One region of the Staphylococcus parequorum genome, then DNA from elsewhere that is predicted to be linked to it. Evidence: riboswitches for the same ligand, from Rfam matches in the RefSeq annotation. Region 1 holds a riboswitch; each other region holds the start of a gene.
The links. Region 1 has a riboswitch for S-adenosylmethionine ahead of metX (homoserine O-acetyltransferase MetX). Riboswitches for the same ligand answer to the same signal wherever they lie in the genome.

Region 1 (3,219 bases):
AGGAAATTAGTTCATGTTCAAATATAACTGACTTCCAAGCGCGTCGTGCGAATATCCGTTTCAAACGTGATAAAAATGCTAAACCAGAATTAGTGCATACACTAAATGGTAGTGGGTTAGCAGTGGGACGTACATTTGCAGCAATCGTTGAAAACTATCAAAACGCAGATGGTTCTATTACAATACCTGATGCTTTAGTTCCATTTATGGGCGGTAAAACAGAGATCCGTCCTGTAAAATAAAATTAAATAAGTATGGCTAAAAGAGCGTAGCAAAGACCTTTGTTGCGCTCTTTATTTATATCGAGGTGGGGTAGGGGAGGGGTAAAATTAAGTGGATTTATAAAATTATGTAAGTAACATCAATGGTTTTTCATGTGAAAAATAACAGGTAAGTCTAAAATATTTCATAAGATTCAGAAAAGTTTAAAACGTTGATAAATAAGATTTTTAAAACAGAGGGTTGTCTTCCGTCACACAAACGGAATGCTAAAGTGATTGAATATAACGCCTAATTTATATTAAACTTAAGCTATTGTTTTTTAAAATTAAAAATGAAAGGAGTGAGGTAATGGAAGCGCATGTAACTTTTAAGCAAGGTGTGAAAGAATGTGTTCCTACATTATTAGGATACGCTGGGGTAGGGCTGTCTTTTGGAATTGTTGCTGTAGCCTCAGGATTTAGTTTGCTTGAAATTATCTTACTCTGCTTACTTGTATATGCTGGTGCTGCACAATTCATCATTTGTGCATTAGTCATCGCAGGTACACCGATTTCTGCGATTGTGTTAACAGCATTTATCGTAAATTCCAGAATGTTTCTACTAAGTATGACGCTTGCACCGAGTTACCAATCATACGGCTTATTAAATCGAATAGGACTTTCAACGCTTATTACAGATGAAACGTTTGGTGTAGCAATTACGCCACATCTTAAAGGAGAAAAAATTAACGATCGTTGGTTATATGGTTTAAATATCACAGCTTATTTGTTTTGGACATTTGCATGTGTTATTGGTGCTATATTTGGAAAATACATAAACAACCCAGAGACGTTAGGTTTAGATTTCGCTATTGCTGCGATGTTTATCTTTTTAGCTGTGTCACAGTTTGAATCAGTTCAACGCTCTCGCATCAAGACGTATTTTGTATTGATCATTACTGTAATTGTGATGATGCTTCTTCTAAGTCTCTTTATGCCGTCTTACGTGGCAATTATTCTTGCTTCTACGGTAGCAGCTGGACTCGGGGTGGTGATGGAACGATGACAACAACGACGCATATGCTTATTATTATTTTGCTTTGTGGTATTGTGACATGGTTTACACGGATTATACCGTTTTTACTTATATCTAAAATTAAACTATCTGAAAGAGTTGTAAAATGGTTGTCGTTTATACCAATCACGTTATTTACTGCTTTAGTTATTGATGGTTTGATTGAACAACAAGATGGCATGATGGGTTATAGCATTAATGTGCCGTTTCTAATTACGATGGTCCCGACAATAGTGATTGCAGTTATCACACGTAGTTTAACAATTACAATCATAGGTGGCATTATTATTATGGCTGCATTAAGATGGGTATTTTAATTATTTCATTGATGTAAATCATTTTATCCGTTAGAATGACAATAATTAGAAAATTCCGACATTTTTTAAAAATGAATGGATTGTTGGAACATCAATAGTAGTAATGTAGTGCAATACAATTAAAATAAATCTTATTTCGAGAAGCTAAGGGATTTGGCCCAATGATGCTTCAGCAACCGGCTAAATAAAGTACGGTGCTAAAACCAACGATATAGTCGAATGATAAGTAATTTTCAACTTCTTACTTATTGAATAGTGAGGAGTTTTTTTACTAAGTAGGAGGTAAGTCATGACGAATTATACGGTTGATACATTAGAATTAGGACCATTTACAACAGAGTCAGGAGAAACGATCTCAAACTTAAAATTACGTTACGAACATGTTGGATTGAAAGGTCAACCTCTTGTGGTCGTGTGTCATGCTTTGACAGGAAATCACTTAACATATGGCACAAATGAACAACCTGGATGGTGGAGAGGTATTATTGATGGTGGTTATATGCCGATTAATGATTATCAGTTTTTAACTTTCAATGTAATTGGTAGTCCATTTGGCTCTAGTTCTGCGCTTACGGATGAAGACTTCCCAGAACAACTGACTTTGCGTGATATTGTGCGTGCAATTGAATTAGGTATTGAGCATTTAGGCTTTGAACGTATTAATATACTTATAGGTGGCTCTTTAGGTGGCATGCAAGCAGTAGAGTTATTATATAACCGTAAATTTGAGGTTGATAAAGCAGTTATACTTGCTGCTACACAGAGAACATCTTCATATAGTCGTGCATTTAATGAAATTGCGAGACAAGCGATTCATTTAGACCATGAACAAGGTATGAGTATCGCAAGACAACTCGGCTTCTTAACATACCGTTCGTCTAAAAGTTATGAACAACGCTTCTCGCCAGATCAAGTGGTTGCATATCAAAGGCACCAAGGCGATAAGTTTATGAAACACTTTAGTTATGCATGTTATTTAACACTGCTTGACGTCTTAGACAGCCACGATGTGGATAGAGGGCGTGATGACGTGGACGAAGTGTTCAGCAGACTGGATACTAAGATTATGACAATGGGCTTTGCGGATGACTTACTTTATCCTGATGATCTTGTTTATGCAGTTGGCCAACGATTCAAATACCATAAACATTTCTTTGTACCTGACAATGTAGGGCATGATGGGTTTTTAGTTAATTTTAATGATTGGGCACCTAATTTATACCATTTCTTAAAGGTTTATAAAATCAAGCGTAAATGAGCGTGACTGTACTATAGAATGTTAAATTTAGGACGACACAGCAGAATCAGAATAACCAATAGGACCTACAAAGTAGACTGACTGCTTTGTAGGTCCTATTTTTTCTGGGAAAACACATGGAAATAGCTGTGATCTTGTGAAGTAATAGGGGATTTAGCTGTCTCAATATCAACTGAAAGGATGAATATTAGTTTATCTTCGAATAGTTGAATGTGTAGCGTATGTTTAACTTCTATAGAAATGAGTTGGCAATAATTGTATAAAAGTTTTAAAGAGGTTAAAATAAAAGTTATAGTCAAAAATAGTATGGGAGTGGCGAATTTGTTTTCAAAAATATATCCTAAGGCAACTATACTTAGTATAATCACG
Region 2 (3,219 bases), 1.2 Mb from region 1:
AGCCACCTTCAATATTGAAAATGCCGTTTTCATTCCAACCATGCTCATCATCACCAATCAGTTTGCGTGTTGGGTCAGCAGAAAGTGTTGTTTTACCTGTACCGGATAAACCGAAGAACAATGCTACATCACCTTTATCGCCAACGTTAGCCGAACAGTGCATGCTCATGATTTTATCTTTAGGGAGTAAGTAGTTCATTACTGAGAAAATTCCTTTTTTCATTTCTCCAGCATATTCAGTGCCACCAATCAATATCACTTTATGTTTGAAAGAGGTAATTATAAATGTTTCGGAGTTTGTGCCATCAACTTCAGGAACTGCTTTAAAAGAAGGTGCTGAAACAATAGTGAAATCTGATTTGATTTCGCTAGCTTCTTCTTTAGTACTTGGGCGAATGAACATATTTTGTGCGAATAAATTATGCCAAGCTAACTCATTAATGACAGTGAGTTTTAATTGTGAATCTTCATCACTACCTGCATAACCATTAAATACATAAAGTTCATCTTTTTTGTTTAAATGGGCTAAAACTTTATCATACAAATTTAAGAACGTTTCTTCTTCGATAGGTTGATTTATGTTTCCCCAATCGATGTCATCTCTATAAGATGGTTCATTTACAATAAACTTATCTTTTGGAGAACGACCTGTGTATTTACCTGTTTTAGCGTTAATTGCTCCAAGTTCAGTCAATGCACCTTCATCATTATTTAAAATTTTGTTATACAACTGTGTTGTAGATAGTTGAAATAATGATGATGGTTTCTCTAATATACTTTCAATCTTGCTTGTGTATGTGTATGTATCTACCGCCATACTAATCCCTCCAACGCTATTTAGTTAATGTAAGCCTTTACAATTAAAGAGTATAACACATATGAATTAATAGTCCACATCATATTAAAAGGAATTTTAGAAATTTTAAATAAATATTAATAATTGTTAAATTGACAATATATCATAGATTAGGTACTATAGGACTTAACGGATTCTCTTATCCTGAGTGGCGGAGGGACATGGACCCAATGAAGCCCAGCAACCTCTTCTTAATACGAAGAAAGGTGCCAAACCGTTTGCAGACATATATCGTCTGAACGATAAGAGCGAATGGACGTATAAGGGCCTTCTCTCTATTTAATATAGTGATGAAGGCCTTTTTTAATGAGCTCAACAGAGAGAGAATTTTCGTAATTTAAAACTAAAGGAGCAAATTATGACATACAATAGAAGATTATTCACTTCAGAATCTGTAACAGAAGGGCACCCGGACAAAATAGCGGATCAAGTATCTGATGCAATATTAGATGAGATTTTAAAAGACGATCCTAATGCAAGGGTCGCTTGTGAAACTACGGTAACTACTGGTATGGCGTTAATTTCAGGTGAAATATCTACAACAACTTACGTTGATATTCCAAAAGTAGTAAGAGAAACAATTAAAGAGATTGGTTACACACGTGCAAAATATGGGTATGACAGTCAAACCATGGCCGTATTAACTGCAATTGATGAGCAATCTCCTGACATCGCGCAAGGTGTTGACACAGCATTAGAGTATCGTGAAGATGCATCAGAAGAAGAAATTGAAGCAACTGGTGCTGGTGATCAAGGCTTAATGTTTGGTTATGCTACAAATGAAACGGATACGTATATGCCTTTACCAATCTTCTTATCACATCAACTTGCTAAGAAATTATCTGATGTACGAAAAGATGAAATATTAAAATATTTACGCCCAGATGGGAAAGTACAAGTAACGGTTGAATATGATGAACAGGATAAGCCGCAACGTATAGACACTATCGTTGTTTCTACGCAACATGCAGAAGATACTGAATTGCAACAAATACAAGATGACATTAAAGCGCACGTTATTTATCCAACAGTGCCTGAACATCTATTAGATGAAGATACTAAGTTTTATATTAATCCTACTGGTCGTTTTGTGATTGGTGGTCCTCAAGGAGATGCTGGACTTACTGGTCGTAAAATTATTGTAGACACATATGGTGGTTATGCACGTCATGGTGGCGGTTGTTTCAGTGGTAAGGACCCAACAAAAGTTGACCGTTCTGCTGCTTATGCTGCACGTTATGTAGCTAAAAATATTGTTGCGGCTAAATTAGCAGACAAATGTGAAGTACAATTAGCATATGCAATTGGTGTTGCTGAACCAGTTTCAATTTCTATTGATACATTTGGAACAAGTAGCGTAAGTGAAGATGAGTTAGTAGAAGCTGTACGCACGCATTTTGACTTAAGACCTGCTGGCATTATTAAAATGTTAGATTTAAAACATCCAATCTATAAACAAACAGCTGCCTATGGTCATTTTGGCCGTACAGATATCTTATTACCATGGGAAAAATTAGATAAAGTAAACCTATTAAAAGATTCTGTAGAAGCATAAAAAACTAAAATTTAATTTTCTGGACTTTTCTATCGAATGATGAGCTATTATCTATTATAATTAAGTTACTGAACACATAAAGGAGCGTTTTTGTTATGAATTCATTAGGGCCAATAGAAATTGGTTTAATCGTGGCAATCATCGTAGCAGTCATTTGTTTGATATTATTTATGCTTGCTTTAAAAAGTAAAAAGAAAGCGCAAAAAAACGCTGAAGAGCAGTATAAATCTAGAGAACAAAAATTAAGCGATGAGCATGAAGAAGAGTTGGAAAAGGAAAGAATAGAAAATAAAAAAACTGTAACGAAGCAAAAGGAAGAATATGCAGCTACAGTTAGTTCTAAAGATAGAGAAATTGATGCTTTAAAATTATTTTCTAAGAATCATAGTGAATATGTAACTGACATGAGATTGATTGGTATCCGTGAACGTCTTGTAAATGAAAAAAGAATACGTCCTGAAGATATGCACATTATGGCTAATATATTTTTACCTAGAAATGAATTTAGCGATGTTCAACGTATCAGTCATTTAGTACTGACACGTACTGGTTTATACATCATAGATTCTCAATTATTGAAAGGGCATGTTTATAATGGTGTTAGTGCAGCCCAATTCAAAGAACAACCAATGATGGAGCAGGTATTTAATACTTTAGATCTTGATAAGCATACACCACAAACACTTGTGTTAGATCAGAATGAAGATACGCAATCATTATCGTTTGTAAATTATACATCGCACTTAAATGAAATAGAAAAACTTGCCGGTGATATCCAAACAGAACTCAATTTAAAATTCACACCAAC
Region 3 (3,219 bases), 390 kb from region 1:
CGCCAAATGTAACAAATAACCTTGTAAATGATCTGCTTCAATATTTAATCCTTTTTCCATATCTCGTTGCATAGAAGTCTTGAAGTGATAAGATAATTTCGGCAGTGATTTCATATATTGATCGACGATATTATCCGAAATGGGCGCATTATGTGCACGCATAATTGAAGCGGCTTCGTTGTATAGTGACTCAATAAAATCTACGCCTCCCACGCTATCACGAATTGGTCCAATTGGCGCATGCATGAGTGTAGTAAGACTTGATAGTACAGTGATCATTAAATATTTATGCCACATACCTTGCTGGATATTTGAACTTAAAATAAATTCAGCCTTAGTATTTGAAAAAGCTTGAGCAATTTGTTCAGCACGTTCACTTTGGTCGCCATTCAATTCACCAAAAAAGAGTTTGTCAAAAGGACTTGTATGAACGATTTCACCTACGGGGTTTATCGTCGTTTCAATGACACAATAGCCACCCATGACTTTATTGTCGCCAAAAGTTGACTGTAACTTCGGTAGATGTGCGATTCCATTAAGTAATGGAATAATCACCGTATTGCCATTAACAAATGGTGTTAAATCTTCAAGGGCATGTTCTAAATGATAAGACTTAGAAGACAAGAGTACTACATCAAATGGTTTCACGCGGTCTTTTCTTGTAATAAGTTGAGGGTTAAAATGATAGTCACCTTTTTCGCTATGAATAGATAGACCATTTCGTTCTAGATATGCTTTTCTTTTTGAACGTACTAGAAATGTAACGTTTTGACCACCTTCAGCTAGGCGACCACCAAAGTAACCACCGATACCACCTGCTCCTAAGACTAAAATTCTCATTATTATGCAACTCCTCATGTTATGTATTGTTTCTATCTCGTTAATGTATATATACCACTTCATAAAATTATTACGCATACTTTTATATATATTTTATATTATTATTGTAGATGTATATATTAAATTAAGGTATTATTCTTTCTTTAAACTCCTCAAATTATAAAGTTATTTATCAGAATGATTATTGTTTCACATGGAACGAAAGTGAAAATATTTATGAAAGCAAATGATTTAGAATTTTCTAAAAACTCATTGACTAATCATGATCGCGATGCTAGGATTAAAACAATCAATTGCATATGATTTACTCTTATCTAGAGTGGTGGAGGGATGTGCCCTATGAAGCCCAGCAACCGTCGTTTTTGAAATGGTGCTAATTCACAGAAAGTAATTTTACTTTCAAAGATGAGAGAAGGTGGATACTTTCTCTTGAAAATGAAGAGAAAGTATTTTTTTATACATAGCTTTAGTCGTAAAGTAAAACAAATTATAAGGAGAGATTTGATGAAAAGGGTTATAAGTTTAGTTTCATTATTAGTATTAGTAGTTATATTGGCAGCATGCGGAAATTCAAAGGGCGAAGGTGAAGATAAAAAAATCACGATAGCAACATCTCCAGCACCACATGGCGAAGTGCTTAAACATGCTAAAAAAGCAATGAAAGAAGAAGGTTATGATTTAGAAATTAAGACGGTGAATGACTATAAAGTACCTAATAAATTATTGGATAAAGGCGATGTAGATGCAAACTTTTTCCAACATGTACCTTATCTAAAAGCTGAAAAAGAAGATCATAACTATAATATTGAAGAAGTAGGAAAAGTCTTAACTACGCCAATGGGTGTTTACAGTAAAAAATATAAAGATATTAAAGATATCCCTAAAGGATCAACGATTTATGTATCGAACAACCCTGCTGAAGAAGGACGCTTCTTATCATTTTTTGTTGATAAAGGCTTAATTAAAATTAAAAAAGGTGTAAATATTGAAGATGCAAAATTTGAGGATATTGTAGAAAATAAAAAAGATTTAAAATTTAATAACAAACAAGGCGCTGAATTTCTACCTAAAACATATAACAGTAAAGAAGGCGCGGCAGTTATTATGAATTCTAACTATGCTATCGATAACGGTCTAACACCACATAAAGATTCGATTGCAGTTGAGGATAAATCATCACCATTTGCAAATATAGTTGCCGTTCAAAAAGGACATAAAAATGATAAAAAATACCAAACGTTAATTAAAGTACTACAATCAAAAGATACACAAGACTTTATTAAAAAAGAATACGGTCAAGATGTCATTCCATATGAAAAATAAGATATAACACAATGCGTTTGTTACATTTTATATAGTAGTTAAAAGTATCATATATTAATATTCTATAGATAAGGTAGGGATAAAATGTCCAAAATAGGAATCATTGGACTTGGTAAAGTAGGAAGCCAAGTACTCACAGACGTCCAAAATTTAAATTTATTCTCAGATATTGTATTAATTGATACAGATACAGAAAGAGCAAGTGGTGAAGCACTGGATCATTTGCACACGCAAGGTTTACCGAATTCAACACACATCAATATTCGAGAAAGTAGTTATGAAGATTTAGCTGATGCATCATTCATTGTGATTACAGCGAGTGTGCCAACAGATCCTAATGAGGGCGATCGTGTATTGCTTGCGAAAGGTAACCGAATTATGATTGAGGAAGTCATGAAACAAATTAATCAAGTGACACAAGATGCGATTGTTATTTTAGTTTCCAATCCAGTAGATACAATTACTTATATGAGCAATGCATCTCAATATCCTTCTCATAAAATAATGGGTACTGGAACAGCTTTGGAAACATCTCGCTTTAAAACATTGATTGCGAAATATTACCAAGTTGACCCTAAGAATGTTGAAGCATTTGTGATTGGAGAACATGGACAACATGCAGTGCCAGTATGGAGTAAAGTTAGAATTTATGGCATGACATTAGATGAATTTGAACAATTGACGCATACGTCACCAATCGATAAAACACGTATAACTTCAGAAATTGATCAGGTATCTATGGATGTGTTTTATAAAAAAGGATGGACAAATGTAGCGATATCGAAAGTAGTTAATTATTTAATACAAGCAATTGCATTAAACCAACAGACCATCATGCCGTTAACTTCAATAAGTAATGAATATGGTTTGAATGAGAGTGCCTTTAGTCTACCTACATTAGTGGCACGTGAGGGTATTAAACAGAGGTTTGAAATTCAACTCAGCCAAACAGAAATTGAACAGCTTAAAGTGGCACATCAATATATACAACAAACAATTAGTAAAGTAACAAACTAATAATTGAGAGATAGTAACGAATGATAATTTCAGTTGCTA

Region 2: it holds a riboswitch for S-adenosylmethionine, as region 1 does, so the genes downstream of both, metK (methionine adenosyltransferase) here and metX (homoserine O-acetyltransferase MetX) in region 1, are expected to answer to the same signal.
Region 3: it holds a riboswitch for S-adenosylmethionine, as region 1 does, so the genes downstream of both, AAA453_RS02940 (MetQ/NlpA family ABC transporter substrate-binding protein) here and metX (homoserine O-acetyltransferase MetX) in region 1, are expected to answer to the same signal.

The regions. Positions count from the first base shown of each region.
Region 1 covers NZ_CP150682.1:269,097-272,315, forward strand. Annotated here, with positions in the region: gene serS (serine--tRNA ligase) at 1-242, shown strand, start outside; gene AAA453_RS01260 (AzlC family ABC transporter permease) at 571-1,266, shown strand; gene AAA453_RS01265 (AzlD domain-containing protein) at 1,263-1,592, shown strand; SAM riboswitch class I at 1,721-1,821, shown strand; gene metX (homoserine O-acetyltransferase MetX) at 1,882-2,850, shown strand; gene AAA453_RS01275 (DUF2232 domain-containing protein) at 3,157-3,219, shown strand, end outside.
Region 2 covers NZ_CP150682.1:1,429,973-1,433,191, forward strand. Annotated here, with positions in the region: gene pckA (phosphoenolpyruvate carboxykinase (ATP)) at 1-817, opposite strand, end outside; SAM riboswitch class I at 993-1,105, shown strand; gene metK (methionine adenosyltransferase) at 1,215-2,411, shown strand; gene AAA453_RS06975 (nuclease-related domain-containing protein) at 2,507-3,219, shown strand, end outside.
Region 3 covers NZ_CP150682.1:655,296-658,514, forward strand. Annotated here, with positions in the region: partial or broken gene panE (2-dehydropantoate 2-reductase) at 1-840, opposite strand, end outside; SAM riboswitch class I at 1,148-1,252, shown strand; gene AAA453_RS02940 (MetQ/NlpA family ABC transporter substrate-binding protein) at 1,345-2,163, shown strand; gene AAA453_RS02945 (lactate/malate family dehydrogenase) at 2,248-3,180, shown strand.